Vallitalea longa: one gene and its partner. The main gene of each other region encodes a partner of the protein of the gene in region 2 in a complex. Links are inferred from orthologs where the notes say so. Each region holds a gene or a part of one and is shown on either strand. Other genes may lie near its edges.

Region 1 (16,433 bases), on a different replicon or contig from region 2:
TAAAGCAGCTAGGATCATATTAAAAAAATGGGAAAAATATAATCATTTACCAGATGCAATTATAGTTGAAGGACCAAAAGCTGGTGGACATCTAGGATTTAAAGCTAAAGAGTTGGTTAATGATGAATGTAAAAGCTTAGAAGAGATTGTTTGTGATGTCATTAATACAGTCTTGCCATATGAACATGAATATAGTACAAGAATTCCAGTTATTGCAGCTGGAGGCATTATGGACGGTAATGATATATGTAGGATGTTAGATTTAGGAGCACAAGGTGTACAAATGGGGACTAAATTTGTAGCTACTAACGAATGTGATGCTTGTGAAGAATTCAAAGAAGCATATATAGATTCCAGAAAAGAAGATATATGTTTGATTAAAAGTCCTGTAGGACTTCCAGGTAGAGCTATTATGAATAATTTTATTACCAAAACAAAACAAGGTAAAATACCTATTAAAAAATGTTTCGATTGTCTTCATACTTGTAATCCAGTTGAAACTCCTTATTGTATATCCCAAGCATTGATAGACTCTGTTCAAGGTAAAGAAGGAATAATATTCTCTGGTAGCAGGGCCCATGAAATTAAAGATATTATAGCAGTAAAAGATTTAATGGATAATTTAAAAGAAGAAATATCAATGTATAAGACAAATAATAACCCACCAAATTAATTTTGGTGGGTATTATCATCATTGACATATAATTTGAAATCTTTAACTATAGCTGATAGCTCAGTAATAAGTTTATGTATGAATTCTATTTCCGTACTTATTTGCTGAGTTTGAGTAGCTTGGTTTTCAGAACCAGCGGCTACTTCTTCAGTGGAAGCTGCATTGGATTCTGCTAATTTAAAGATTATTGCTATCTGTTCAAGGACATCATCTTTATATTTTATAAGATCGGTATTATTGGTTTTTATTCCAGTCACATATTGTTCGGACATTTCAATGGAATTATTAATTTCATCAAATTTTTTCTTAGTTTCACTTAGTATTTCCATTTGATTTTTAACAGTTCTACGAACTAATTTTGTTTCTTCATAAGCAGTATTTGATTTCTCTTGTAATCCTTTAACGATTTCATCAATTTGTGCTGTAGATGATGCAGATTGTTCTGCTAACTTTCTGATTTCATCTGAAACTACAGCGAAACCTTTACCATGTTCACCAGCTCTAGCAGCTTCGATAGCTGCATTTAATGCTAAAAGATTGGTTTGTTCTGCAATAGAAGCAATAAGCGTTGTGACTTCGCTTATTTTTTCGGCAGTTTCATTAGTCTCTCTGACAATTTCATATACACTTTTTGTAGAATTAGCACTCTCAGTGCTTTTTTGTAATAGGGCATCTAGAGAATCATTACCTTCATTTACAGCTGAATTAATCTGTTTGAATGATTCTAACAGGTAATTGATTATCATAAGGTCTTCATCAATTATTTTGGAAAGAGTGTCAATTGTATGTTGACCTTTTTCTACATTTGCGACTTGAGATGACGAACTATCCGCTATTTGTTCTATAGCTCCTGACATTTCTTCTATACCACTTAATATTGATTTAGAAGAATCATTTATTAGTTCGGAAGAGTTAGTTAATTTACCAGTATTATCTTTGATCTTTTCAATATAATTTACCAAATTGATTCTAAGGGTTGAAAAAGATCTTAGAAGACTTCCACTTTCATCTTGATTTTTCAATACTTTTTTATCTAGCTCAAAACTTAAATCTCCCTTTGCTATAGATATTGCGTTGTTACTAATAGTACTAATGGCAGGTGCTAGTCTAGACACTAGTCGATATAGTACAAATAAAGTAATCAATAAATTTAAGGCAGTAGCAATTAAAATTATTATTCCGAGATTAGTCAACTTAGCTGTACTTATTACATCTTCATTATTAGTAGCCATCTTAATTAAAATAATAGAAAGACATAATCCGATAATAGATAATATTGAGCTAATCATCAAACTTATTGTTAGTAATTTTCCTCTAATCTTTTTCAATATTGTCACCTCAATTAAAATTTTATGGTATTAATTAACAGTAAGAGTCAACTATTATTATACCAAATGTTGCTTTAATACTCATAGTATAACATATATCTGATATAATATAAAAGTTTAACTTCATTTTTCTCAACTTCATTTATTATAATCAACCTTTTTATTTTATAGAAAGGTAAAAGATTAAATGCTTTCATCTTGTACATTCTACTTAAAGGTAGAAAATTAAAGTTGACATACATGATACGTAATAAATACTTTGGATTTATATAATAATTCTAGCAATATTATCAACAATAACATATAGTAATATTAGATCAATTAAAAGGAGTATTCTGATGGAGAGAATTTACTGTTATGATAACGTTAATGAAAATGATAGGATGACTAAAATCGTTCCAAGCAGACCAAGATACCCACAAAATGCTGATGATAGTGACGATAAATATGATATGTATGACAGGAATAATGTATACGATATGGATGAAAGGTATTACATGTATGATTATGATGATATGGATGATATGTTAGAGATGAATCCAATGATGGATATGTATCAGATGATAGAAATATATTCCATGATTAATGCTACAGCTAAGAATCTATATAATATGAGTGCAATGGTATTGAGAGACATTATGAATGGATATGATAATACCAGTCCCATGAATAATTACATGATGTACGATATGAATGACGAATCAATGATGAATGATATGATGGAAAACGATGATTTTACTGATATGGATGATATGATAGAAGTAGATGATGATATTATGGAAATGGATTAAGGCGCAATTCTGAATTAGCGCCTTAATTTAGTTGGAAAAGTTAAATATTTAGCTCTTCATCAATAGATTCTAATATAGTCATATTTGAGTTATATATTATTCCCTGGACTTGCTGAACTGCTTGGGCATAATCTTTAATTATAGTATTACTTGACATTCGTTCAAAGTTATCAGCAATTTTTTTCATTTCTAATTCCATTTGTTGAGGGGGGAGATTTCTCCTATATAACTCTGCTTGCCTAGATTGGAAGTTTTTAATCATTGCAGTTAAATTAGCATCTTTCAATATTCTACTTCTAATATCTTTAGCGTTTTTGAACTCCTCAGTGTTTTTTATAAGGTTAATAATTTCCATAGTCTTTTTTTCAATATCCATATTTACACCTCGATAAGAAATACTTGTGATTACAATATATTCTAAGAACAATAAAGTGTGATAAAATTAATGACATGTAATTATTTATACATGTTTCCAAGATAGGTTACATTACATATAATGATATAAGGTATTTGTTACTAGGAAGGTGAAAAAATGAGAGAAGAATGTATAAATGATGTATTATCATTATTATCATCATATCTTTTTAAAGAATGTAATGATTTAGCTGTTATAAGTCTAGGACAAATACATAATATAATAAATATATTGGTGAAGGCGAATATTCCATTTACATTAACTGTTAATGAAGGAACAAGGAGATTTGCAAAAACAGCACTTCTAACAATTAGTGTTACGCCAACATTTGAAATTAGAAAGATATTCCAATTTGAAGAAGGTAGATTCACAGTTTAATTTTCTACTTAATTTTCCCACTGCATTAGTTACCTTTATTAGACTATACTGAAATGGAGGTGGGTTAATTGTAATTCATGAATTATATATATATCATTGTAAAAATCAAAGTTATCTGTCATAATAATTAATAATTATATATTTAACTTTTGAACCTATAACCCTTTATCTATTTGCATTAAATTAAAGGTGGGAAAGTTGAGTTATATACATATATTTGGAAGGAGTACTAATGATGAATACTTTTTTATTTGACTTAGACGGCACATTATTGCCATTGGAAGAACAAAGATTCGTAAAAACATATTTTGACGAAATGCATAAGGTATTTGATGACCTGATAGATAAAGAGATGTTTGTGAAGTATGTATGGACAGCTACAGATGTAATGAGAAGAAACAAAGATAAAAAGACTAATATGGAAATATTTATGAACAAATTCGAAGAATTAGTTGGTGAAGATATAAATGAATACAAAAATAGATTTGATGATTTTTATGACAATGGTTTTCAAGAAATAGGAAAAGCGGTTGATAAAAATACTTATTCTGAAAAATTAATTGATATACTTAAAAAAAAGGGTTATACAGTTGTCTTGGCTACTAATCCTTTGTTCCCTATAAAAGCTATCAATCATAGAATTAAATGGGCTGGACTAAAAGAATCTGATTTCAATTATATTACATCTTATGAGAACAGTCATTATTGTAAACCTTGTATAAAATATTATAAAGAAATTTTGGAATACATTAATAAAAAGCCTGAAGAATGTATCATGGTAGGAAATGATGTAAAAGAGGATTTGGTTGCTGGTGAATTAGGCATGAAAACATTTCTATTGGAAGATTATTTAATAAATAGGGAAGAACTAGAAATTGATTGTACTTATAGAGGTAAGTATGAAGATTTATATAAATACGTAGATAGTTTACCTTCAATATGAATATGAAAGGTCTATATAGTAAATGAGAAATCTCCAACATAGTGATAAGCTTAATATACTAGGTTGGAGATTTATATAATGATGGGGTTATAGGTATTTAGAATACATAATTATCTAATGGGGCATACGCCATTTTCGCAACCTGAATCACCAATGTCATAATCTAATTCATCTTTTTCATATTTACTGATAAGACTTGGTAGAAATGGTCTTAATTTATCATTCCTTTTTTTATATTCTTCCTCATTGATAGATTCATAAGGAAGAAGCTTATAAAAGCTATCATCAAGTGAAAGAAAAGACAGAGCTACAATATCGTCCCAATTCTTCCATACCCATTCTTCAACTTCTTTCCACTCGTGTTCTCTAACATGTACCGTAATAGAACAATTGTGGTCAACATAATTTTCCATGAACAATTTATAATTTTCAAGTTGTTTAATTGCTGTGACATCATATTTAGTTATACCTTTTGGTGCTTTTACAGGAAATTCAATTACTTTCGTATTACCAGTTTCCATATCTTGACCGACTTCTGGATAAATAGGATAGTCAAGTTCTTCACATACTTTCAACAAAGGATCATCGCTATTAATTCTGACTCTTCTTATATAATAAGGGGAATGAGAATAATGTACTCCACTAGAGACCGTTGGCAATTGGCTAAGAGTTCCTTCTGGTTTAATGGTAGTCACTAATAAAGGCTCATTTTCACCAATCTCATCAGCATATTCTTTAGCAGATGTTTTAGCGGTAGCTCTTAGTTTCCTTAACAGTTCTCCTTGATCTTTTTTAGATATTCCTGAAGCATTAACCATGTCCTGCCATCCAGTCAATGAACAGCCTAAAAGTTTATCTCTTTTATGGACATAATTCCATCTAGGAATTTCTAATTCCGTACATGTCATTCTATAACCTGCTCTGGCTGAAAGCTTCTGTGCCTCATACAATCCATTATAATCTATAGTTTTATCTTTCTTAATGAAAGAGAATACGTTAACGGTAGTTAAGTTACATAGACCTTTTGAATCTAATAAAATTTCTCCGCATGGATTGACACCATTCATGTTAGGTCTTCTTTTCCTACCAGCTATTTCATTTACCCATCCAGGTTCTCCGGAGTAGCGCATTTGCTCTAATTGCCAATGTAGCTGTTGCCTTGAAGGTTTACTTCTATAATAAATTGAGTTGTTACTCATTTGTCTATGGATGATATCATTATCTACTATCCATTGACCATCTATCTGTTTGTATAGATTATTTTTAGCTTCGATAGCTTCTTGGTCATCGGAATCCACAAGTACAATTTCAGCGGTCCTTCGGACTCCACCTACAACTACATTTTCACCAATTATATTTGCAATATCAAGGCAGTCAATTGGATGTAAGTGAGTATAACTTTTTCTACTTAATACACCTCGTTTACTTATGATGTTAGTAATCTTAATAAACATATTTTTGAGACTTGTATAACCACTTGCTGTACCACCAAAAGTTTCAAGCTTTTCACCTTTCGGTCTTACATGATTATAATTAATGATTATGGTATTTATATTTCTATACTCATTACTGTATAGTATTTTAAGATAAAAATCTAATGCTTGAACCCAACCTTCTTTACTATCACCTATAAGGATTCGTACTTTGTTGTTATGACTGAATTCTAGGCTTGTATTATCTTCTCTAAGATTTTTAGGGGTAGGGGTATAATCTTCATGGATAATATCAAACACGGTTCTTATTTTGGGGAGCTTTTTGATATCATCCTTTAATATCCTAATGCCTACGCCTGAGCCTATCATTAGAAGATAAAATAATTCTTTGAAAGAATCAAAATCATCGATGACAGTAAAAGCACAGTTATAATTAGACATAGGATAGTTTCTGGTAACATCTGTATTACCAACCCAAAATGTTCTACCTGATAAGAATTGCTTCAAGTTAAAAATGTTGTCATATAATTTTTCAGCTTCAGCTTTGGTAGTAGGTACCAAACTACAGTTATATTCCACAGCGCGTCTTACTGTTTCCCACCAATATTCTCGCCTTTTTTCTTCAGGTAACCATCTAGAATAAGTTCTATAATAAACAAAATTCCCTAATTGTTTCATAGGGTTAGGTCGATGTTTGTAACTACTGATGAATTCATCACTAAGAACCCTACCATCCGTTCTCTTTGTTCTTGTATCTCTTGTCTTGTCTCTTTCATACCTGTATAATATGTATCTTTTTGCAGCATTTTTTCTAGGGGATTCCATAAGATATTCTTCTACTAAGTCTTGAATTATTTCAACAGATACTGGATTGGAATAAGTCTGTAATTTCTTTTCAACCTTTTTGGCTACAGAATCAGCTAGTGCGTTATCAATATTTGCTTTTGTCTCTGCCATACATAATGTAATAGCAGTTATTATTTTATTTATGTTAAAATTGGTAATTGAACCGTTTCTTTTTAGAACTTTTATCATTTATTGACTTCCTTTCTTCTCCTTTTTATTATTCCTATTACATAATGTATCTAATCAAGATAGTGTCTATTTTATATAATAAGATGGTTTACTATCTATTCTACTTTAACTTTTCTATAAGGTGTAACCTCTTTGTTCTTGTGATATCACTGATATTACAATATTTGGCAATATTAGTGGCAAAACGATTGAAATACATTATGTAGTGGTTTTAAAATACTTGACACACAATATATTGTATCAATAATAATTATTCATGTCAATTAGAAATGAGAATGTGGCGTAATCTTTTTTTCTTGAATTTGACTAATGGCTAATATTATGATAATATTTATTATAAGTAGGTTATAAGCAATTTACCTAAAATAAAGTAAAGGTGCGTTAAAATGAATGAATCAGCTAATTTATGGATGATATTTAAAAGAAATATGACTGCTAATTTTGACTATAACACTATAGGTGCGTCTATTTTTAAATATGATAAAAATAATAAATTAGTTGTAGGATATTTATATAATGCATATTCGTAATGCTATTCAATAAGTAATATGTGTAATTATAAGTAATATTAAAATTTCTAATCCTAGACTAATTGTCTAGGATTTTTTGCGTTTAAATATATTTTTAGAAAGGTATGATTAAAATGATAGAATTGGGAATCAGTAATTTATCTAAGAGTTTTGGAGCGAACAAGATATTTGAAAATGTTAGTTTCGATGTTAAGACTGGAGAAACAGTAGGACTGATTGGAAGAAATGGAACAGGGAAAACAACCATAATGAAAATATTAATGGACAAAGAGGATTATGAAGGAGAAGTATTCTACCGAAAAGGTACCACTCTGGGATATCTCGATCAGATTCCTGTATTTGAACAAGATTATAACGTTAGGGAAGTGCTTTACTTAGCATTTGAAGATATTTATAAGATAAAAAAGAAAATGAAAGATATTGAAGATTGCCTTGCAGGAGAAGGGAACGATGTTGATAAACTTATGAAAGAATATGGATATCTACAAGAGCAGTTTGAACTTCTCGGTGGTTATGATATTGATGAAAAAATGAGCAAAGTCACAATAGGTCTGCAAATATCAGAGTCTATGCAACAGATGAAATTCTCTAATCTGAGTGGTGGAGAAAAATCTAAAATAATGCTTGGAAAGATTTTATTAGAGAGACCAGAAATATTACTACTTGATGAACCATCTAATCACTTGGATCTAAAATCCATTGAGTGGCTAGAAGAATATCTAAAAGATTATTCGGGTTCAGTATTAATTATATCTCATGATAGGTATTTTTTAGATAGGGTAGTCAATAAAATAGTTGAATTAGATTATGATGGTGCAGAAATATACTATGGAAATTATACTTATTATCTCATGGAAAAAGAAAGACGTTTTATTGAAGCTTATAACAGATATAAAGAAAATGAGAGAAAAATAAATAGGATGGAGGAACAGATTAAGAGATTTCGTATATGGGGTAAGATGCGTGATAGTGAAAAGATGTACAAAAGAGCTAAAGAGCTTGAAAAGAGATTAGCAAAAACGGAAAAACTAGATAAACCTGTTCTTGAAAAGACAAAAATCAAATTATCTTCTAAGGTGATGGATAGAACTGGAAAAGAGGTTCTAATATTGAAAGAGGTTGAAAAAAGTTTTGATGATAGAAAACTTTTTTATAATCTTAATCTTGTACTATTTCTTAGGGATAGTTTAGCTATACTTGGAGATAATGGTACTGGTAAATCAACCTTAATAAAAATCATTATGGAAGAATTAAATAGTGATAAAGGAAGTATAAAATATGGTTCTAATATTAAGATTGGATATTTACCGCAAGAAGTTAAATTTGATGATGAGGATACTTCTATATTGGAAACTTTTCAATATAAATATAACATAACTATTGGCGAAGCAAGAACAGAACTTGCTAAAGTGCTATTTATTAAAGATGATGTGTTCAAAAAAATCAATATGTTATCTGGTGGAGAAAAAAGTAGATTACGATTATGCATGCTTATGTATGAAAAAGTCAATTTCATGATACTTGATGAGCCTACCAATCATTTAGATATAGATTCAAGAGAAATATTAGAAGAAACACTACTAGATTTTCAGGGTACTATTTTATTTGTATCTCATGACAGGTATTTCATCAATAAAATCGCCACTAAAATAGGTGAAATAAATAATAAACATCTAAAGTTTTATAATGGTGATTATGAATATTATAAGAACGAATTACAAAAACAATTAGAAATATCTAATATTAGGAACAATCAAAATGTTAAAGATAAGACTAAAAACAAAAATTATAATAAAAGGGATAGAAATGATAAGGGAAAGATAATCAAGAGAAAAACGAAAGAGCTTGAATCTATTGAAGCAGAAATAGAGTCACTAGAAAACTTAATTAAACAATCGGAAAATGAAATGATAAAATGTAGTACAGATGCAGTAAAACTTAATGAAATAACAAAAGAGCAGAATGAGAAGAAGAATAGATTAAATATTCTTATTGCAAAATGGGAAAAGATAAATGAAGAAATTGATAGAATCAGTTAAATTTAAGCGTATGGTTTATAATTATAGCCTTTAATTCATGGAGAATTATGGGCTTTTTCTTTTTTACTATACATAACATCTATCTATTATAATGAATATTTTCTATTTATCACATGATTTCCCATATTTAATACATAATATTACCAAATTTTATTGATAAGATTAATTTGTAATTAAAATAAAAGGAGGTTTATTAATGTATTTTATAAAAAGAGCATTAAAATACATAAAGCACAAAAAAGGTAAAACCCTGTTATTAGGTATAATTTTTCTAATAATAGCTAACTTTGTTTTGGCTGGGTTATTAGTATATAACGCTACTGTCAAAGCTCAACAGCAGACAAGAGAAAGTATTGGGGCAGATGTAAAATATATTATTGATAATGAAGGCATAATTTCTGATTCAGAAAGAGGAGTTATCAATAAAGATGACTATTCAATTATGAAAACAGCTTTTTCTGGTGAAGTAACTTCTGTTGAAAAATATACGGATAAGGGTGCACCAACATATGCTAATTTTATGAATGTAGTTGATTCTACATATGTAGATGATTATGATTTGTCAATATCTTTTCAGTGTGATATCAATGATCTGAATTCTTATACTACAGATACAGATGTAAGTGACTCGGGACATACTTTTGACATAAAATTATTTGGTGCTGTAGAACCTATGGATTTTGAAGAAGGTAATGCTGAGCTGGTAGAAGGAAACTTGGCAACTATGGAGGAAATTTCTTCTGGTGAAGGAGTTGTACTTGTTGAAGAAAATGTTGCATCAATTAATAATTTGCAGATTGGAGATACGATTACAGCTACAGCTTCAATACTTGATTATGAAAATATAGAAATAGAATTAAAAATAATAGGAATATATAAAACTAATGAGCAAGTTGATCAGAGAATGGCTTTCAAAGGGAGCAGTTCATTAATACCTCAGAATAGATTATACGTTCCATTTAATATTGTTAACGATATGGGTTTAACACAAGAAGAGATGGATAATCTGCTACTCTCATCTAATGTAATACATCTAAAAGATCCAATATATGTTGAAGATTACAAAACTGAAGCTGAACAGAAGGTTAAATTGGTTTATGGTTCACTAGATGCTAACGATGATCTGTATAACAGTTTAATAGGACCAATTGAAAAATTGGGTGTAATTGCAAAAATTATGGTAATTATCATAGCGATTGCTGGAGCAGCTATAATTGGTTTGATAACAGCACTTACTGTAAATGATCGAAAAGAAGAAATAGGAATCATGCTTGCTGTAGGAGAGAGCAAAGCAAAAATAGTAATCCAATTTGTTATAGAGGTAACTATAATTGCGGTAATTGCATTTGTATTATCATCATTTACAGGTTCAATTATCGGAGAGAATATAAGTTCAGTAATTCTGGACAGTGAAATAGTTAGTGATGATACTAGCAACAATAATATGATGAACATGAAAATGATAGGCAGGATGGGTAACATAAACATAAACCAAATGGGAAATGATAAACTCAATAAATTGTCACAAGAACAGAAGGTAGATATTAATTTTGATATTAATGTATTACTGGAATTATTTGGTTTGGGATTACTTATGTCAATAATAAGTACGATTATACCATCTCTATATGTCATGAGATTCAATCCAAAACAGATTTTGATAAATAGGACTTAGGAGGAGATGATAATATGTCTTTGTTAAAATTAGAAAATATATCATACGGATATATAGATGGTAATAATAAGAGAATGATACTCAAGAATTTGAATTATACATTCGAGAGAGGTAGATTCTATTCAATTCTTGGACCTTCTGGGAGTGGAAAAACTACCTTATTAGCTATTGCAGGTGGATTGGAGAAATGTCAAGAAGGTAAAGTGTTTTTTGAAGAAAAGAACGTCAATGATATAGGACTTGGTAAATACAGAAGAGATTATTTATCATTCGTATTCCAACAATTCAATTTAATACCTTATCTATCAGCAGTTGAAAATGTAGTTAATGTAATGGAAATAACTGATAATCAGGTCCCAAAACCTTATTACAAAACTGCGTTAAACCTACTTAATCAATTTGGTATTGTTAAAACAAAAGCTGAACGAAGTATTTATAAATTATCTGGAGGAGAGCAGCAGCGTGTTGCAATAGCCAGAGGATTAGCTACAAATGTTGATCTTATCATGGCTGATGAGCCTACAGGTAATCTTGATACTGCTACAGAAAAAGAAATAATAAAGATATTCAGATTGTTAGCAGAAGAATATGATAAATGTGTTATCGTAGTGACTCATTCAGACAGCATAGCAGATTTTAGTGATATTCAGTTAAAGTTAAATGAAGGTAAACTTACTGAAAGGATGTAGCAAATGGATAATAATAAAGGTAAAAACATATTCTCAGATGGATTCAGCATGGATATAGATAAAAATGAAGAAATAGAAAACAAAAAATTTGTCACTGATAATATTAGAGAAAAATCAAATAAAGAAGATACTATTACTGCTAATAATAGAAATGCTAAACAATCAAATGAACCTAATGATGAACCTAAAGATTTTTTAACTAGTTTAAATGATAACAATAATTCTAGTTTCCAACAAGAAGAATTCACATATCAAAAAAATAGCAATCATAAAAGATGGATTATTCAAATAGTAATCATTATAATTGCTGTAGGTAGTATCTATTATATAATAAATAAAAAAACTGAATTGATAGATTTTACTAATATGTTGTATGATGATGCAGAGGCTTGGGCTAGTGGTAAAAATATAATTCTTACTTATGAAGAAGAATATAGTAATGATATAGAAGAAGATTACATAATTTCTCAAGACATAAATCCTGGAGAAAAAATAAAAAAAGATTCTACAGTGAAATTAACATTGTCAAAGGGTAAAGATCCTTATGAAAAAATAGCAATACCAGAATTTGATTCTTCTTGGTCAAAAACTAGTATTGAAAGTTGGATAGAACAGAATGGAATAATAAATTATAAATTCAATAATATGCAAAATGAAGAAATACCAACCAATTATTTGATATCATATAAACTTATAGGTGCTGATAATGATACATTTGTAAGAAGTTCAGAAATTGAATTTGATATAAGTTATACAGAAGCGGTTGAAGCTGTAACTATGCCGGATTTTATTAACAAAAGTATTGTTGATGTTGATATATGGTCGAAAAATAATGATATAGAATATAATTATTCATATTCCATCAGTTCTTTATATGCTGAAGACGCTATAATTGACCAAAGTGTTAAATCAGGTGATGAAATAAATGTGGGAGATGTATTTTCTGTAGTCATATCAATAGGAGAAGAAGATGATGATGCGATAGTGATGGAAAATTTCTTGAACAAAACTATAATAGATGCTGACATATGGGCGAAAAGCAATCATATCATGTATACTTATACTTATGAATATAATGAAATTTATCCTGAGGATACAATATTATATCAGAGTGTAGATCCTGATAAAGAGATAAAGGAAGGTTCTACAGTAGAATTCATCATATCGGAAGGTAGCGAGGAGGAAGATGAAGAGGAAGCTATTGTGATGGAAAACTTTTTGAATAAGACGCTACTTGATATTGATATATGGGCAAAAAGCAATGGAATCACCTATACTAATACCTACCAGTATGATTCTATATATGAAAAAGATAAAATAATGTATCAGAGTATACCAGCTGATGAAGAATTATTAGATGATTATGAACTTACTTTTATAGTATCGAAGGGCGAAGAAATAAGAGTTCCTGATTTTAGTTCTTATACTATGTCTGATGCAAAAGAATATAATGACGGACTTATAGATGTAGAGGTAATAGAAGAATACATTGAAAATACAAAAGAAAGTGAATTCATATCTCAATCAATTGAGGCAGATGATATAGTTGAAGAAGGAACTGAAATAATTATTGAGTATTCGTTAGGAGATAGAATTGACTTACCAAGTTTCATTGATCAATCAAAATATGAATTAGAAGATTGGATTGAAGATGCTAATGATAAGGGAGCTAATATTAAATTAACGGTTACAGAAGAAGCTGATACTGGATTGGAATATGGGAAAATATTATCTCAAAATATATTAAATGAAAAAATAGGTTTAACAACAGATATAGAAGTTGCAATATCATCAGGACTGACAGTACCTTCATTTATTAGTATGGATAAAAATGAAATTAAAAATTATTCTGAAACTAGGGATATCAATGTTGAAGTTGAAGAAATGTATATGGAAGGAACCAATGAAGGTGATTTTATTTCTCAATCAATAGAAACAGGAACTACAGTGAAAAAAGGTACCTATGTAACGGTTAATTATTCATTAGGAGATACTATCAACATTCCTAAATTCCTTGACAGACCTGCTACAGATTTACAAGAATGGGTCAATGAACAGAACAGAAAAGGTGCTGAGTTAACTATAACAACATCTGAAATGTACCATCATGATGTTGATTATGGAGCAATTGTAAGTCAAAATGTCTATAACCAAACTAATGCTGATCTTGATACTGAAATCGAAATAGTAGTGTCTCAAGGAGAACCTTATACGGTAACTGATTTTACTAAGTTTTCCGTAAGTGAAATAGAATATGTTGCTGAGAGAAGAGGATTGACGATTGTATTTGAAACTATTGAAGATTCATCATATAAAAGTGGAGAAGTAATTAGTCAAGAGCCAGAAAAAGGAGAGATTATAAGCAAAAATAAAGACTTTATCAAAATACAAGTTGCTGAGTAGATAAATCATGTAAACCTTCTAGATTAAGTCTAGAAGGTTTACATAGAAATTAAGAATCAAATTAGATTTGTAATGTTGATAGAGTTAATATCTTGTTGAACTGGCTATCTCGAAATCCTTTGATGAGTATTTTCTAATATAGTAGGATTTGTTGTTCACTATTTTATTTAGTATATCTATAAATGTATCTACCTCTGAATAATCATTATATAAACCAAAACTTACCCTAACCATACCTGGATGTGGTGAATTAGGATTATTTTTATGAATGTCAATATCAGTTTTTTTAAGGTGCAGTAATTTCTGTATATAAGGTTGAGCGCAGAAGCATCCACTTCTAACACTGATTCCCGTTTCTTTTGATAAAATATTAGCTACTATGGAATGATGTAGCCCTTTTATATTGAAAGTTATGATTCCAATTCTATTAGAACAGTCTTTTCCATTACCGTATATGACTACATCCTTAATCCTATTTAATCTGCTTAACGTATATTCTGTTAAGTTTATTTCCATTTTTTCTATATTATCCATACCTATTTCATTTAAGGTTTTTAGAGCAGCATTAAGAGCAACTATCCCCATTATGTTAGGGGTTCCTGCTTCCTCTTTGTAAGGAATATCATCCCACATTACATAATTGGGAGTCACGATTTTTACTGTTCCTCCTCCTGATTGTGTAGGATTTCCATGCTTGAAAACATTTTTTGGTCCAATTAGGACTCCTGTACCAAAAGGCGCGTATATTTTATGACCCGAAAAAGCAAGATAATCTATATGTTCACTGGAGTAATCAGGTTTCATATCAATGGGTGAATGAGGAATAAGTTGGGCACCGTCAATAAGTATTTTTGCTCCATATTTGTGAGCCAATTTTGCGAAGTCATGAATGTCAGTCTTATATCCTGTTACATTGGAAGCACCAGAAATAGTTACTAAGCGTATTCGACCATTATATTTTTTGAGTTTCTGTTCACAATCTTTTATTGATAAGTTGCCTTTATCATTTACATTAATATAGTCAATCTGAAAATTTTTTCTCCATGGAAGGTCATTAGAATGATGTTCCATGAATGAAGATAAAATTACTCCATTACTAATTGTTTGTGACAATTTAGTAGATACTTTATTTATAGCATCAGTGGTGTTTTTAACGAAGATTATTGTGGAATAGTCGTTATCCATATTAACAAAATGACTAACGGTTTTCCTAGTGGCATCATATATTTCAGATGATAAGTGGGATTTATAACCTGTTCCACGATGTATGGAGGAATACCAAGGAGCAAAATCGTTAATTGCATTCATAACAGATGTAAGTGGTGGTGTAGTAGCAGCATTATCAAAATTAATTTCTTTAGTGTATTTGCCATTAATTATAGGAATCGATACATCAGTACCTACTACAAGATGTTTATAATTTGGTTGATAAGAGCAGTAATGCATAAAATTCCACCTCATTTATGAATTGCTTCAATCCGTAATATTATTCGTATATTATCTTATTTAAGCATATGAATCAATATCTTTGTATATATGCTCATGACGTCTGAGATATTTCCTAATAGAAGATATATATATTACGAATTGAAGATCTATAAAAATATCAATGATTAACTTATTATAAAGCTAATCATTAATAATCAAAATAATATACCAGACAGTAAAAGATTATAAGCTGAAGATGTGTTTATAAATAAAGATAAACATTATAATGTTAGAGAAATCTTTTACTAGGCATAGTCTCTTTGTTCTATAATATGCGTAGCATATCAATACGTGAGAATATAATTAATAGTATAAAAGCAAATGAGTTGCTTAACATATTATTACAAAAATAGTAAATACTAAAATAGAGGTGATAAGTTTGAATGAAAGTCTTGTAGTTATAGTTAGGGGTATCATAGGATTTTTTTCTTTATTAATATTTACTAGGTTTCTTGGTAAACAACAAGTCAGTCAACTAACTTTATTTGAATATATATTGGGAATTACCATAGGTTCAATGGCAGCTACATTAACTACTGATCTTAGTTCCGCTGCATGGCCTCATTGGATAGGTTTACTAGTATGGACTATCCTTGTATTTTTAGTTCAAGTC
Region 2 (16,393 bases):
TAACTAAGCTTCCTTCCATAACAAGTGTTGCTAAACCATCAACGATTGATGAACGAGAATCTTTTCTGTAATCAATAGATACTAATGGTTCATCAGAATATCCAAGTACTTTACTTCCTTCTGCTGCAGCTTTTAAAGCTCCATTAAGTTCTTCTACTGTTACTTCTTTTCCTAATTCTACAGTTAAGTCAACAACAGATACTGTAGGAGTAGGTACACGCATAGCCATACCAGTTAATTTACCTTTTAATGAAGGAATAACTTTAGCTACTGCTTCAGCTGCTCCAGTAGTTGTTGGGATAATTGACTCAGCAGCTGCACGAGCTCTTCTTAAGTCACTGTGAGGTAAGTCTAAGATTCTTTGGTCATTAGTATATGAGTGAACTGTAGTCATAATACCTCTTTTAATACCAAATGTATCATTTAATACTTTAGCAAATGGTGCTAAACAGTTAGTTGTACATGAAGCATTATCGATGATATTATCTTCTGCTGGGTTATACTCTTCTTCATTAACACCCATTACAATTGATTTTGTTCCTTTACCAGGAGCTGAGATTATTACTTTCTTTGCACCAGCATCAATATGTAATTGAGCTTTTTCTTTTTGTCTGAATAGACCAGTTGACTCAATAACAATATCAACACCTAATTCTTTCCAAGGAAGGTCTGCAGGATTTCTTTCAGCTAATACTTTAATTTGTTTTCCATTAACTACTAATACGCCATCTCCTACTTCAACTGTTCCTTCAAATCTACCAAAACATGAATCATATTTTAATAAGTGAGCTAATGTATTAGCATCAGTTAAATCATTAATAGCTACGATGTCTACTCCTTGTTCCATAGCTATCTTAAATGCGTTACGACCGATACGTCCAAAACCATTAATTGCAATCTTTGCCATATTCTTGTTCCTCCTATAAATTTTAATTTTTATATTAAACTGTATAACAGTTAATAAACTCATTTAATTTTTTTCATAATCTCAATTATTCTATTAGCTGCGAATTCATCAATAATAAGTGAACCATTTTTTATTATATTTTTTACAGCTATTATAGCTTCTGCTTTTTTAGCTCCTCCTGCTACAGCTATTGGATAAGGAGTTTTATTCATATGTTCTAATTTTATACCAATCGACCTTGATGTATACACAATTTCACCATTTTTGTTAAAATAATAACCAAGAGCTTCTGCAACAGCCTCTCTTCTATGAAGAAAATCAATTACCGTTTCTGATAGATTTCTTCGTCTAGCCATTTCATAAGCATTACCAATACCGAATAGAATTATATTAGCTTGTAATATATTGGATATAGTCTCTTGAATCTCAGGTTCTTTCCTTACGCTATCAAGTGCTTTTTTACTTAGGTTGTCTGGTATATTAAGAAGTTCATAATCAGCATTTAGTTTTTTTGCAAGCTTGGATACAATTGTATTAGCCTGATATTCAACATTATTCCTTAAACTGCCTCTAGCTGGAACAACTAGTACGTCCTTATAGGATGCATTGGTTTTATTTAATGATTTGACAACATTATAAACTGTACTTCCACCGGTAAGTGCTATAATAATATCATCTCTTACATGCTTTAATAAAATATCCGAAGCAGCTTTCCCAATATTTTCTTTTATCTCTTCGAATTCAGATGAATTACCAGGTACAACAACAACTTCTTCACATTGTAAAAGTTCTTTAACTTTTCTCTCCAAATGATTAAGTCCTTTTACATGATGCATAATATTTTTCAAATCATCAAGAGTAGTATCTCCATAATCAGTAGTACTCATTCCCACACCTGATACTAGTATGAATCCTTGAGATTTCAAATATTCAGTTTCATTCCTAATAATTTTTTCTGATATAGATAATTTTTGGGATAGACTTCTTCTTCCTATTGGTTGATAAATATGTATTCCCTTTAATATCTCATATCTTCGTTGTAGTATTTCGATTTCTTTTGGAATAATTTTCTTAAGTGTTAATAAGGTCTTTTCCATAACTAATCACCTTTCGGTACCTTATAGGGCCCTGTGTACAATTGAAGTCCCTATTCCTTCAAAAAAAAGGAATTAAACCAACAATTCATCCCAACTTATATTATAAACAATGTAGTTTAGAATTTCAAGTTTTTTTTACTATTTTAACAAAATATTAACATGTACTATTATAAAATATCTCTATCCCACCTTATTATCTTGTTCTAAGGATACCGTTAACAATTTTATGGACAAGTTGACTGCTAATTACATATTATATTATATAAGATATTTATAATATGGAGTTTAGAAATAACTATAAAATAATATTATTTAGAATTTACCTTGTAATTTATTAGAATAGTAACATAGAACCTTTAGTAATTATTATTTTATTTAATAAATTATTTCAACAAAACTATCATTATCTATATTATGCATACTTATATTGACTCTTATTTATGAAAGGAGGTGATGATATGGGATGTAACTGTTGTTGCTCTGGAAGTACTGTAATAGATTTTGATAAAGATGGAAACGGAGCGGGATTAACGGCATGTTGTGTAGAACCTTGGGAAGATTTTGTTGACAATTTAATAGATTTAGGTATTACGACTGTTGATTTTTGTACACACAACCAAGCCCAAGAAACTAATGAAACTCCATTAAATCCTATTGTTAATTCAATTCTTACTATTGGAAACTTCATAATCCCTGTGTGCCAGTTAGTAGGATTAAGATTTACGGTTAACGTAAATGAAATTACAGATAGTGATGTATTGGCGGGACTAACCCCACCGACTGATATAGAAGGTGAATGTGCAGTATGTGAAGCACCATTAAGGCTTGTATTAGATAACTTGCAAGCGATTGGTAATCCTATAGAAATTGATACTGTAGGAACATCACAATTTGAAAGTATCATGAATGTAACTGTAGCTGGAACTGGTTTAGGAATAGTAGTAGCCAAAGAACCCCAAATGGGAATGATGCAAACATATTATATACTTACTATATGTAATATTTCTAATATAGAAGTTTAATTACTCTAAAAAAAGACAAGCTTTCAGTATATAATATCATAACTGTAAATTCTATTAGATTTATCAACAGCCTGAATTTTCCATGTATATCTGTCTATTATACAAAAATAGTGAACCACCTTTTTTTCAATACTTTAGGTAGTTCACTTACTTTACCCATAAATAAAATCTCAAATTCTATTAATTATTGTCAGCTATAATAATTCATCCCTTACATAATATGCAATATTAAGTGCATGGTCTGATATTCTCTCATAATTACTTATCAAGTCAAGGAAAACCACTCCTGTCGTTGAATCACATATGTTTTGAGCTAATCTTCTTATATGTTTTTCTCTTAACTCATCTTCCAACTCATCTACCATATCTTCATTCTGCTCCACTTTCCTTACCAGATCAACATCATCGTTCTCCCTTGCTTTTATAGCTAGGACTATAGTTTCAAGGGCTCTATTTGATAGGTCAACCAATTCTTTATTGGCACTCTCAGAGAATGTAAGGTCATTATCGATAAAGTATTTAGCCAGTTCAGCAATATTTTCCGCATGGTCTCCTACACGTTCTATATCGTTGACCGTGTGAAATAGATTGGTTACGATTTCATTCTGACTTTCATTAATAACAGAATTGCTTATTTTTATCAGATACTCCGTTATAAGCTTCTCCATATTATTAATGTTTTTCTCTACTTCGAAGACTCTACCAATTTTGTTGGCATCTTTTTCTAATATTGCACTAGTTGCCAGTTTTGCATTTTCTACTGCAATATTTCCCATATTAATTACTTCTTTCATTGCATTTTCTACTGCGAAACTAGGAGTTTCTAGGATTCTATCATCTAAATGTCTAAGGGCAACTTGTTCTTCACCTGTAACCTCATCATCACTACCCTTAACGATTCTATTGGATAGCGCTACAAGTTTATTGGCAAATGGGAATAAGATTAAAGTATTACTGATATTGAAAACTGTATGGAAAATACTTATACCCAACATATCAATTGCTACATTATTTCCAAAATTAGAATTAATGAATTTGAAATAAATTACACAAAGTATAGCAAATATCACCGTACCTATAACATTAAATAACAAATGGATATATGCTGCTCTCTTAGCAGTTTTATTAGCTCCTATACTTGAAAGCATAGCTGTTACGCAAGTACCTATGTTTTGTCCAAGTATAATATATACTCCTGCACTCCACGGAACAAATCCAACCTTTGCTACTGCTTGCAAAATACCAACTGAAGCTGAACTACTTTGAATTATTGCTGTTACGACTGCACCTGTAAGAATTCCTAGAACTGGATTTCTACCGAATAATCTAAATGCATCTTTGAATGCTTGGGCATCTTTAAAAGGTTCTATTGCATTTTTCATGTAATCAAGACCAATAAATAAAAGACCGAAGCCAATAATTATTTCACCAATTTGTTTTTTACGTTGACTTTTTGCAAAAAATAGAAATAGAGCACCAATACCAATAGCTAGCGGTGCAAATTGAGATGGTTTCAAGAATTCTAACCATTCTTGACTTGACACAATCCATGAAGTGATGGTTGTACCAATGTTTGCTCCCATTATGACTCCTACAGCCTGGGATAAATTGAACAAACCTGCATTAACGAAACCAACAATCATTACAGTACAAGCTGAACTACTTTGAATTATCGCTGTTACAAGAGCACCTACTGCAACTGCTAAAAATCTATTATTGGTTAATGCACCAAGAAGACTTTTCATTTTATTACCAGCAGATTTTTGAAGTCCTTCTGCCATAATGTGCATACCATATAGGAACATTCCAAAGCCACCGATAAATGCAAAAAAAATAAATATGTATTCCTTTGTTTGCCCATTCATTTTAGATATTTCCTCCTAATTATGATATATATTTTGTCATAGAGATATAAAGAATTAAACTCAAATTAAAATACAAAATTTAATAGTATGTAAATAAATTGTTAACTTAATATTAACAACACACTAATAGTATCATACTCATTTCATTAAAAACAAGCAAAAATGTTTATCAATAATTATTTTTTTTATCTTTTTTTTTGGTAAATATGCCAAAAATACTACTGAGAACTAATAGCTTTCTTCCTAGCTCTTGTTGTTTTTATTTATTTTTAGTATAATATTTAGATGAATATTTATATAGTTTATACTATATAATTTTGCTAAAAAGAATTATGAATCTTAAATTATTCAATCTAAATACTATGATAATTTCATATTATTATATATTATTATTAAAATTCTTTAATATTATTAGCTCATTCACTTATTTGTTCAAAATAAGCACGCAATTGCCAACGAAACATTTCATATTGGTATACTTGGCTAATAATTTATAAAATTATTTTTAATAATTTCTTAGAAAGGACGGTGTTTAAAATAAGCTACTATGATTTTCATACACACACATCTTTTTCAGGAGACTGTAAATATACTATGGAAACAATGATACAACAAGCAATTAAACACAAATTCGTAAAACTATGCTTCACTGACCATTATGATTATGATTATCCAAGTACACCTGAACTTGCATTTGATATCGACTTACCAAATTACCATAAATCGTTTTTACAACTTAAAGCTAAATATAAAAATCAAATAAAACTATTATTTGGTATTGAAGTAGGTCTCCAGCCCCATATATATGACATCACCAAACAAACTATCGATAGTTATCCATTTGATTTTGTTATCGCTTCAACTCATGTTGTAGATAGGCTTGACCCTTATTTCGGCTCGTATTATGAAAACAAAACCAAAAAAGAAGCTTATAGCAGATACTTGGAAGACATTTATCATAACGTAACTCATTACGATGATTATAATGTTTATGGCCATCTTGATTATATAATACGTTATGGTCATTATGATGATAAAAAACTATACTACCATGACCATAAAGAAGTCATCGATAAAATATTATCGAGAATCATTGAAACAGGTCACGGAATTGAACTTAATACTTCCGGCTATAGAAAAAATTTCAATGAACCTCATCCGAATATTGATATCATAAAAAGGTATCGACAGTTAGGCGGAGAAATAATTACTATTGGTTCAGATGCTCATTATCCTGAACACCTTGCCTATAATTTTGATATAGCCTATGAAGTACTACATGATTGTGGTTTCAAATATTTTACTGTATTTGAAAAAAGGAAACCAGACTATATTAAAATACCCATTTAAACCTTATAATATTTACAAATAAATATAGTAGGTCAATATATTTCTATGAATAAAATAATTAATATAGACCTACTATATTTTTATTCTGCAAAGCCTTTTGATTAGCTTAACCATATAGAATATTGAAGTGGGAAAGTCGAGTTAATAATATAAACTTATTTACATTAGTTATAAAAGACAAGAGGTTTCTTATATATATTAATAAGAAATACTTTAGGTGTTGACATGACTAATAATTTAGATACCGTTAAAATTCTATCTATCGATGGCGGAGGTGTTCGTGGTCTGATACCCTGTATTTTCCTTGATCATCTCAGAAAAGAACTTGATAGTTTTGGAAACAAAACTCCATTTTATAATTTATTTGATGTTATATCAGGTACATCTACCGGTTCATTGATATCATTAATGTTAATAAAGCCTCCAAAAGATTACACTGATTATGAAAGACTGGATTTATTAATGAATCTATATGAAAGTGGAACTAAAGAAATATTTCCAGAAGCTAAAATAGAAATATGTCAGACTATAAAACATTTATTTAGACCTAAATATACTGGTAAACCATTAAAAAAATTATTAAGACAAAACTTCAGGAATCTTACTCTAAGAGATTCTCTCTGCAACCTGATAATACCTACATATGACATGATTTCAATGAGACCCTACCTATTCAAACAACGGATAGATATCAAAGATTACTATGATAATTTTTTGTTAAAAGATGTTGGTCTATCGTCTTCAGCTGCACCAACATATCTACCACCAGCTAACATAAGATCCCTTACTGGAGGACAGCACTATTGCTTTGTTGACGGAGGTATATTCTGTAATAACCCCTCCTTATGTGCTTATACATATGCCAAAAAACTATATCCTAATGCAAAACAATTTATTATAGTTTCACTTGGTACTGGAGAATATGTTAGAACATACGAGTGTAAGAAAGTCAAAAAATGGGGAATATACGGATGGATGAATCCATTAAATGGTATACCTCTACTTACTGCATACATGGATTCTCAAATGGAAAGTGATAATTATATTATAAATAGCATGGACGATGTTAAAGAATACAGATTCGAAATATCTTTAAATGGTATGTCTTCTGAATTAGATGATTCATCTGATAGGAATATAGATTTTCTTAAGGGAAAAGCAGCTGAACTCATTCTATCAAACAGCAAAAAAATCAAACAGCTTACGAAATTGCTGAACATATGATATTAATAACACATCTATAATAAACCCAGCGATTTTGCTGACTATTATTTAAACATCGAATTTATCAACATTTGATTATTACTTAACATATAAAATAATTGAACTGTATCATAATACAATTACCTTGTTATATAGGTATAAACAGTCAAACCAACTGTAGAGAGTGTATTATGATACAGTTCTATATATGTGTAATTATTTTCTTATTATATTTCCTCCACCAATAAGCATGTCTCCATCATAAAATACCACAGCTTGACCTGGTGTTATTGCTCTCTGAGGTTCTTCAAAAACACATTTTAACATGTTTTCGTCAACCATTTCTATTGTACAAGTAGCAGGTTTATGGCTATAACGTATCTTTGCTTCTAACTGCATCTTGTTTTCTAATTTCTCTATTGCCGTAAAATTAAGATTATCAGCATATAAGGTATCGTCAAACACATCGCTATTGTCACCGATAACTACCTCATTAGTATCTGGTCTAATCTCAACAACAAAAGCTGGTTTACCTAAAGATAATCCAAGGCCTTTCCTTTGTCCTACAGTATAATTGATGATTCCTTTATGTTTGCCTAACACTTTTCCATTGGTATCAACAAAATTGCCTTCTTCTATTTTTTTATTAGTGTATTCTTCTATAAAAGAGGCATAATCGTTATCAGGTACAAAACAAATTTCTTGACTATCAGGTTTATTGGCAATCCTAACATTTATCTTTTCAGCGATTTTCCTAACTTCTTCCTTAGAATAGTCACCAACCGGCATTAAAGTATGCTCTAATTGATATTGTGTCAAATTATATAATGCATAAGTTTGATCTTTTCTTATACCTACTGCTTTTTTCAATGTATATCTTCCATTAGGTAATTTAATCACCCTAGCATAATGTCCTGTAGCAATATATTTTGCTCCTATAGCAAGACTTCTTTTTAGCATTGATTCCCACTTAACATATCTATTACATGCTATGCAAGGATTAGGTGTATTACCTTTTTGATATTCTTCAACAAAATAATCTATAACATTATCTCTAAATTCTCCCTTGAAATTCATAACATAATAGGGGATATCAAGAGCTTCTGCAACACGACGCGCATCATCTACCGCACTAAGTCCACAACAACCTGCATTTTCTTCTTGAACATCTATCTCTTCATCTTGCCATATCTGCATTGTTACTCCAATAACATCATAGCCTTGTTCTTTTAGTAGATAAGCTGCAACTGAACTATCAACTCCACCTGACATACCAACTACTACTTTTTCTCTGTCCATATCATCACCTTTAATTATATTACTCAACTTATTTTAGTATTATTCTAATAGTTTAATTATATCAATGGAATCTTCAATAATAGTATCTATGCTTCTTCCATGTTTTCGATGTCTTCATCATGAATATCCGCTTTTGGTTCTTTTAGCCCTTCAATTTTGATATTATGTTTTTTTGAATAGTCCCATAAAGCAGCATGTACAGCTTCTTCAGCTAATAATGAACAGTGTATTTTCGCTTTTGGAAGTCCATCAAGTGCTTCTACAACTGCATCATTAGTAATCTTGAGTGCTTCTTTTATAGTTTTTCCCTTAACTAATTCAGTCGCAATACTACTAGTTGCTACAGCAGCACCACATCCAAATGTTTTAAAAGCTACATCTTTAATAACTTCATCTTCTACCTTTAGATATATACGCATAATATCTCCACATTTTGCATTTCCCACTGTACCAACACCATCTGCGTTTTCCAATACACCCATATTCCTAGGATTTACAAAATGGTCCATAACTTTTTTAGTATACATAACTAACACCTCAATCATTTTTTTTATTTTATTACAACTATTTTTATTTCATAGTATTTATTTATTTTTAATGAAGTCTTCATATAATGGAGACATATCTCTTAACCTTTTTACGATATCCGGTAAAACTTCTAATAGATAATCCACATCTTCTTCAGTATTGTCATTTCCTAAAGTTAACCTTAATGAACCGTGTGCTATTTCATGAGGAAGTCCTATACCTAATAATACATGTGACGGATCTAGTGAACCTGATGTACATGCCGAACCGCTAGATGCACTTATACCCTTCATATCTAACATAATTAGTAATGACTCACCTTCAATAAATTCAAAACTGAAGTTTACATTGTTAGGTAATCTCTTGACTGCATCTCCATTCAATCTACAATAAGGTATTTCTTCTTTAATACCTTTTATTAATTTATCTCTTAACTTAATTAATTTACTGATTTTAACTTTTAAATTAACCTTAGCCAATTCTGCCGCTTTACCCAAACCAACTATACAAGGTACATTTTCTGTTCCTCCACGGCGTCTTCTTTCTTGAGCTCCACCATGAATGAAAGCTTTTAATTTAATACCTTTTCTTACGTATAAAGCACCTGTACCTTTAGGTCCGTTAAATTTATGTCCTGTCAATGATAGCATATCTATATTCATATCTTCCACATCAATAGGAACCTGTCCAACTGCTTGAACTGCATCTGTATGAAAAATGATACCTTTTTCTTTAGCTACCTTACCAATTTCTTTAATCGGTTGAATGGTTCCGATTTCATTATTGGCGAACATGATTGTAATTAAAATAGTTGTATCTTTTATTGCATCTTTTAGGTCATCAATTTTAATTAATCCATTTTCATCAACAGGTAAATAAGTAACTTCAAATCCATTTTTTTCTAGATATTCACATGTGTGTAATATAGCATGATGTTCTATGTTAGAAGTAATAATATGATTTCCTTTATTTTTATAGCTCTCTGCTATACCTTTTACAGCCCAGTTATCGGCTTCTGTAGCACCACTAGTAAAAAATAATTCTTCTGGCTTAGCATTAATTAGATCAGCAACCTGTTGTCGTGCATTATCTATGGCTCTTTTATTTATTTGTCCTACTTCGTATATACTAGAAGGATTTCCAAAACTTTGTGTAAAATATGGCAACATTGCTTCAACTACCTGTGGATGGGTTGGAGTTGTTGCTGCATTATCAAAATAAACTCTTTTTTCCATCTTTATCTCCTCTTTTTAACTGTATATTATATAAAATTCTAAGAATACATTTATTTCTCACAGTCGTCATGACCATCTACCAAATCTTGCAGCGACATATTATTAACAACATCATTAATACTATCACTTATTTTTTTCCAAACAACTTTTGTAATGCAGAAATCAGCTTCATCACATTGTTTTCCTTCATTAACTAAAGCACAGTCTACAGGATTAAGATTTCCTTCCAATGCTCTAAGTACATCACCTACAGAAATATCTTTTGGTGATTTGGCAAGTGAATATCCACCTTTTGCACCTCTTGCACTTTTTACGTAACCTGCCTTTTTCAGTATAGAAATAATTTGTTCAAGGTAGTTCACAGAAATGCCTTGCCGTTTGGATATACTCTTTAATGATATATTATTTTCTTTACTATTGATAACTAAATCTACCATGGCTCTTAAGCCATATCGCCCTCTAGTTGATAGCTTCATCTTAACACCTCAATTCAATTCCTAGTATTATACTAGGATTTAAATTCATACTAAGATTATCATTTTTTTTTTACCTTGTCAATATGTGTAATAAAAAATATTTAAGTAATTTTTTGTAAAAATAAAGACTGCCATTGGCAGCCCTTTAAATTACTGTACTATGCATGTTCGATAACATCTATATCTTCTTTTTTTACTTTTATAACAATATCGTCATTTTCTAAATTAAGAATTGCTGTATCACCATCTTTGATATTACCTCTTATATAACTCTCAGCAATCTCATCTTCAATATATCTTTGTATAGTCCTTCTTAAAGGTCTTGCTCCATATTTAGCGTCATAACCTTTTTCTAAAATAAATTCTTTTATGTCATCAGCAACTTTAATTGTGATATTTTTAAGTTCAGCTTCTGCTATAACTTCATTTAACATCAAGTCAATAATATCTCTAAGTTCATCTTTACTTAATTCAGTAAATACTACTGTCTCATCTACCCTATTCAAGAATTCTGGTCTAAACACTTGTTCTAACGCTTCTTTACACTTGCGTTCTAATGAATCAAAATCATTTTTACCGAATCCTATACCATTCGTCTTTTGGGCAGTACCAGCATTTGATGTCATTATTACAACAGTATCCTCAAAACTTACCACACGACCAGTATTATCAGTTAATCTTCCATCTTCTAATATCTGTAGTAGAATATTAAATACATCTGCATGAGCTTTTTCTATTTCATCCAATAGTATTACAGAATATGGCTTGCGTCTTACTTTTTCAGTCAGCTGACCAGCTTGGTCATATCCTACATATCCAGGAGGTGCTCCTATAAGTTTTGATACAGTATGTTTTTCCATGAACTCCGACATATCAAATCTAATCATTGCATCTTCTGTTCCATATAATTCAAAAGCTAAAGCTTTAGTTAATTCAGTTTTACCTACTCCAGTAGGACCTACAAAAATAAATGACGAAGGTTTTTTCCTTTTTCTGAATCCTGAACGATTTCTTCTTATTGACTTAGATAGCCTAACAACTGCATTATCTTGCCCAATAACTCTTTCATGCAATCTTTCTTCTAGATTAAGCAATTTCTTGGCTTCTGATTCAGATATGTTTTGAACTGGTATTTTTGTCCATGCTTCTATCACATAAGCTATATCTTCTTTATTGATAATCACATTATTACATTGTTTTTCTATTTTTTCAATTTTAGATAACAAATCGAATTCACTTACTTTACACTTTGCAGCTTTTTCATAGTCGTCTTCTGCTGCAGCTGTTTCTTTTTCATCAATGACTTTACCTAATTCTCTTCTCAATGCCTCTAATTCAACTAAACCTAAATTCAATAGATTAGCACGTGAACCAGCTTCATCAATAACGTCAATAGCTTTATCAGGTAAAAATCTGTCATTTATATATCTTTCAGATAAGTTAACTGCATATTCAACAATTTCATCTGATATTTTAACTTTATGAAAGTCTTCGTAATAACCTTTTATACCTTTTAATATCTCAATACTATCTTCTCTACTTGGTTCATCTACTTGGACAGGTTGGAATCTTCTTTCAAGCGCTGTATCCTTTTCTATATGTTTCCTATATTCATCAAGAGTAGTAGCACCGATTACTTGAATTTCACCTCTGGCTAAAGCAGGCTTCAAAATGTTCGCAGCATTCATTGAACCTCCCTCAGCTTCACCAGCCCCTACAATATTATGAACTTCGTCTATGACAAGTATAATATTTCCACATTCTTTTGCTTCATTTATAATTGCTTTCATCCTAGATTCGAATTGTCCTCTGAACTGGGTTCCTGCAACAACAGCTGTCAAATCAAGCAGATATATCTCTGTTCCAATTAGTTTTGCAGGTATCTGTTTCTCTACTATCCTTACAGCTAATCCTTCAGCAATAGCTGTTTTACCTACTCCAGGTTCACCAATCAGAATAGGGTTATTTTTAGAACGTCTATTCAATATTTGTATGACTCTATCGATTTCCCTGTTTCTTCCAATAATTCTATCTACTTTGCCATTCATAGCATTATCCGTTAAATTAATGCCATATGTGTCTAGATATTTTCGTTTATTCTTTTTGGTAGCCTTTTTCTTTTTAGTTCTTATACCACCAGTGTTACCATTAGGAATTTCATCTTGTTTCATTTCTTCTTCTGGTTGATATTCTGTTGATTTACTATTTTTCATGCCTGAAAATGCACTATTTAATAAATTCATAAAAGAATTTCCACCTTCTGTTGCAGCATCAGGATCATTCATTGAAGATGTTAACTCATCCATATCTACATTTTCGAACATAGTCATCATCTGTTTATTGACATTCTCAAATTCTTCGGGGCTCATACCACTTTGACCCATTAGCTGGTCAAGAGGTGCAATGCCACTTTTCTGTGCACATGGTAGGCACAAACCTAATCGTTCTTGTTTTCCATCGACTATCTTAGAAACAAAAACAACTGCTGTATTTTTATGACACATTGAACATTTCATATATATCATCTCCTATATAAAAACAAGTAACTAGTTAATAATCTTTCAATTGGTTAGGATTTCATTAGCCTTTTCTCTTACTTTCTTATTAACTTAACACATTTATTATTATTAGTCTATATTATTTACTAAATTATTTTTTAAATTAACAGTTTATTAACAATTTTTCCATATAATATTGTATAAATTTTCCGTAAAATTTTTTCTAATACAGCAACAAAATAATAAATTATATAAGCTAAGTTAATTTCAGCAAAAATGTTTAATAAAAATTTGTTTTTCGATAAAAATCTTTTTAAATTAAATATATTTAAAATTCTATTGACATATCTATAATAATATATATAATTATTTTTGTGATTAAGTTTAGTAATACTAAATTATAAGTTTAGTTATAATAAAAGAACAGGAGATATTATGAAAATTGGAAATAAGATAAAAAGTTTAAGAGTAATGCATGCACTAACTCAAGAAGAACTTGCTGACAGAGCAGAATTATCCAAAGGCTTTATTTCGCAAGTTGAAAGAGATCTAACATCTCCTTCTATAGCTACACTTGTTGACATTCTTCAATGTCTTGGTACTAATTTGAAAGATTTTTTTAATGATATGGAAGACGAAAAGATAACCTTCAAGAAAGAAGACTATTTTGAAAAAATAGATACTGAATTAAATAATGAAATAAAATGGATTATACCTAATGCCCAAAAAAATACAATGGAACCAATTTATTTAACACTTGCACCAAAAGGTTCTACACTACCTGATAATCCACATGAAGGCGAAGAATTTGGTTATGTTCTAAAAGGTAGCATTAATATTTATATTGGCAGCAATGTATACAAAGTCAAAAAAGGTGAATCCTTTTATTTTGCAGCAAGCAAAAAACATTATATTGTCAATTCAACTAATCATTCAGCAGAACTTATATGGGTAAGTTCTCCACCGAGTTTCTAAATAATAAAAAAGGAGTTAATGTATATGAGTACAATTATTGACTTATTAAATATATCAAAATCTTATGGTGATAATATTGTTCTTGATAATATTAATATATCACTTAGGAAAAATGAATTTCTTACTTTATTAGGTCCTAGTGGATGTGGTAAAACTACGACACTTCGTATTATTGGTGGATTTGAAAATCCTGATGTTGGAAAAGTTGTTTTTGAGGGAAAAGATATAACTCATATACCTCCCTATAAAAGAAATCTTAATACCGTTTTTCAGAAATATGCCCTTTTTTCACATCTGAATGTGTTTGATAATATTGCATTCGGATTAAAGATCAAGAAAATGTCAAAAAAAGAAATTACAGTGAAAGTGAATTCCGTTCTTGAACTAATTAATTTGAAAGGCTTTGAAAACAGATCAATAGATTCGTTAAGTGGCGGTCAACAGCAAAGAATAGCTATTGCTAGAGCTTTAGCTAATGAACCAAATGTCTTACTTTTGGATGAACCATTAGGAGCTCTTGACCTGAAACTTAGAAAAGATATGCAGTACGAATTGAAAAGAATACAGCAAGAATTAGGCATAACGTTCATCTATGTCACTCATGACCAAGAAGAAGCATTGACTATGTCTGATACTGTTGTAGTTATGAATAATGGACTAGTCCAACAAGTAGGTACTCCGGAAAATATCTATAACGAACCTGCCAATGCCTTTGTAGCTGATTTTATAGGTGAAAGTAATCTCATCGACGGAATCATGTTAGAAGACTGCTTAGTTAAATTTCTTGATAAGAATATACCTTGTGTAGATAAAGGTTTCGCAACCCATGAGCCTGTTGATGTAGTCATAAGACCTGAAGATGTTGAAATAGCAGAAATTGATACTGGTTTATTTAATGGTGTAGTAACTTCTTCTATATTCAAAGGTGTTCACTATGAAATGAATATCCAATCACGAGGATACAACTGGACTGTACATAATACTAAGACATATGAAATAGGAAGCAAAGTAGGTATTAACGTCATACCATTCAATATTCATATAATGAAAAAATTAGTGGAGGGATAAGTTAATATGAAAAAGAGTTATATATCCACCCCTTATCTTATATGGATAGTTTTATTTACTATTATTCCACTTAGCATGATTTTGTATTATGGAATAACTATCAATACTGATAACGGGATAGTTCTATCATTTGATAACATTGCCAAAGTATTTCAACCCTTATATCTGAAAGCAATGTGGCGCTCTATAAGGCTAGCAGGCATTAGCACTATAATATGTTTACTTCTTGCATATCCTTTAGCGCTTATACTTTCAAGAAAATCGACTAAAAAGAGTACTATGATATTTATTTTCATTTTACCTATGTGGATGAATTTTTTATTACGAACATATGCTTGGTTAACCATATTGGAAACTAATAATGGACTTCTTAATTCAGCATTAAGATTTATAGGTTTGCCAACCCTTAATATTATTAATACACCTTATGCTGTAGTTTTAGGAATGGTATACAATTTCCTACCCTTTATGGTTTTACCAATATACAACACACTTATCAAAATAGATAAGTCATTATTAGAAGCAGCTTCAGACCTTGGAGCTAATTCTAAAACCGCATTTGCAAAAGTAACCTTACCCCTTAGTATACCAGGTGTAATGAGTGGCATATCAATGGTATTTATGCCAGCTGTTACATCATTTGTTATCCCTAACCTCTTAGGCGGTGGCAAAGTACATCTTATAGGGAACATAATTGAAGATCAATTCATAATGAACTATGATTGGCGATTTGGCTCTTCATTATCGCTGATTCTTATGATTATAATATTGATTACTATGACAATACTATCTAGATTCGATAACGATGAGAAAGAGGTGCATTTATGGTAAGAAAATCAATAGAAAAAATATATATGGTAATGATTTTTA

What was found.
Region 1: the proteins of nifU (region 2) and QMG30_RS10070 are in contact, whole or in part, in a solved structure (PDB 5XT5), measured with the Bacillus subtilis proteins. The link is inferred for Vallitalea longa from one-to-one orthologs.

What each region holds. Positions count from the first base shown.
Region 1 is NZ_BRLB01000004.1:135,078-151,510, forward strand. Bases 13,598-16,433 are described here. They hold QMG30_RS10070 (aminotransferase class V-fold PLP-dependent enzyme), read right to left. Parts: upstream 15,779-16,433; coding sequence 14,417-15,778; downstream 13,598-14,416. Other genes in these bases: QMG30_RS10065 (PASTA domain-containing protein), read left to right, coding at 13,598-14,332; QMG30_RS10075 (DUF421 domain-containing protein), read left to right, coding at 16,200-16,433. Also shown: QMG30_RS10010 (NAD(P)H-dependent flavin oxidoreductase), read left to right, coding at 1-673; QMG30_RS10015 (methyl-accepting chemotaxis protein), read right to left, coding at 670-2,001; QMG30_RS10020 (hypothetical protein), read left to right, coding at 2,340-2,792; QMG30_RS10025 (YlbF/YmcA family competence regulator), read right to left, coding at 2,833-3,168; QMG30_RS10030 (hypothetical protein), read left to right, coding at 3,325-3,585; QMG30_RS10035 (HAD family hydrolase), read left to right, coding at 3,821-4,528; nrdJ (ribonucleoside-triphosphate reductase, adenosylcobalamin-dependent), read right to left, coding at 4,639-6,996; QMG30_RS10045 (hypothetical protein), read left to right, coding at 7,383-7,526; ribosomal protection-like ABC-F family protein, read left to right, coding at 7,640-9,565; QMG30_RS10055 (FtsX-like permease family protein), read left to right, coding at 9,762-11,240; QMG30_RS10060 (ABC transporter ATP-binding protein), read left to right, coding at 11,255-11,929; more of QMG30_RS10065, read left to right, coding at 11,933-13,597. UniProt on the Bacillus subtilis protein: Type II cysteine desulfurase that acts as the initial step in the SUF-like Fe-S cluster assembly pathway.
Region 2 is NZ_BRLB01000003.1:45,733-62,125, reverse strand. What follows is about bases 7,551-10,346. They hold nifU (Fe-S cluster assembly scaffold protein NifU), read right to left. Parts: upstream 9,271-10,346; coding sequence 8,830-9,270; downstream 7,551-8,829. Other genes in these bases: nifS (cysteine desulfurase NifS), read right to left, coding at 9,328-10,346; mnmA (tRNA 2-thiouridine(34) synthase MnmA), read right to left, coding at 7,661-8,743. In the rest of the region: gap (type I glyceraldehyde-3-phosphate dehydrogenase), read right to left, coding at 1-907; QMG30_RS08195 (sugar-binding transcriptional regulator), read right to left, coding at 967-2,004; QMG30_RS08190 (hypothetical protein), read left to right, coding at 2,463-3,026; QMG30_RS08185 (Na/Pi cotransporter family protein), read right to left, coding at 3,221-4,891; QMG30_RS08180 (histidinol-phosphatase HisJ family protein), read left to right, coding at 5,420-6,241; QMG30_RS08175 (patatin-like phospholipase family protein), read left to right, coding at 6,467-7,465; more of nifS, read right to left, coding at 10,347-10,506; QMG30_RS08155 (RrF2 family transcriptional regulator), read right to left, coding at 10,557-10,982; QMG30_RS08150 (ATP-dependent Clp protease ATP-binding subunit), read right to left, coding at 11,141-13,498; QMG30_RS08145 (helix-turn-helix domain-containing protein), read left to right, coding at 13,916-14,455; potA (spermidine/putrescine ABC transporter ATP-binding protein), read left to right, coding at 14,480-15,523; QMG30_RS08135 (ABC transporter permease), read left to right, coding at 15,530-16,354; QMG30_RS08130 (ABC transporter permease), read left to right, coding at 16,348-16,393. UniProt on the Bacillus subtilis protein: Part of the SUF-like system that mediates the biosynthesis of iron-sulfur (Fe-S) clusters. Acts as a sulfurtransferase and thus transfers sulfur from SufS to SufB.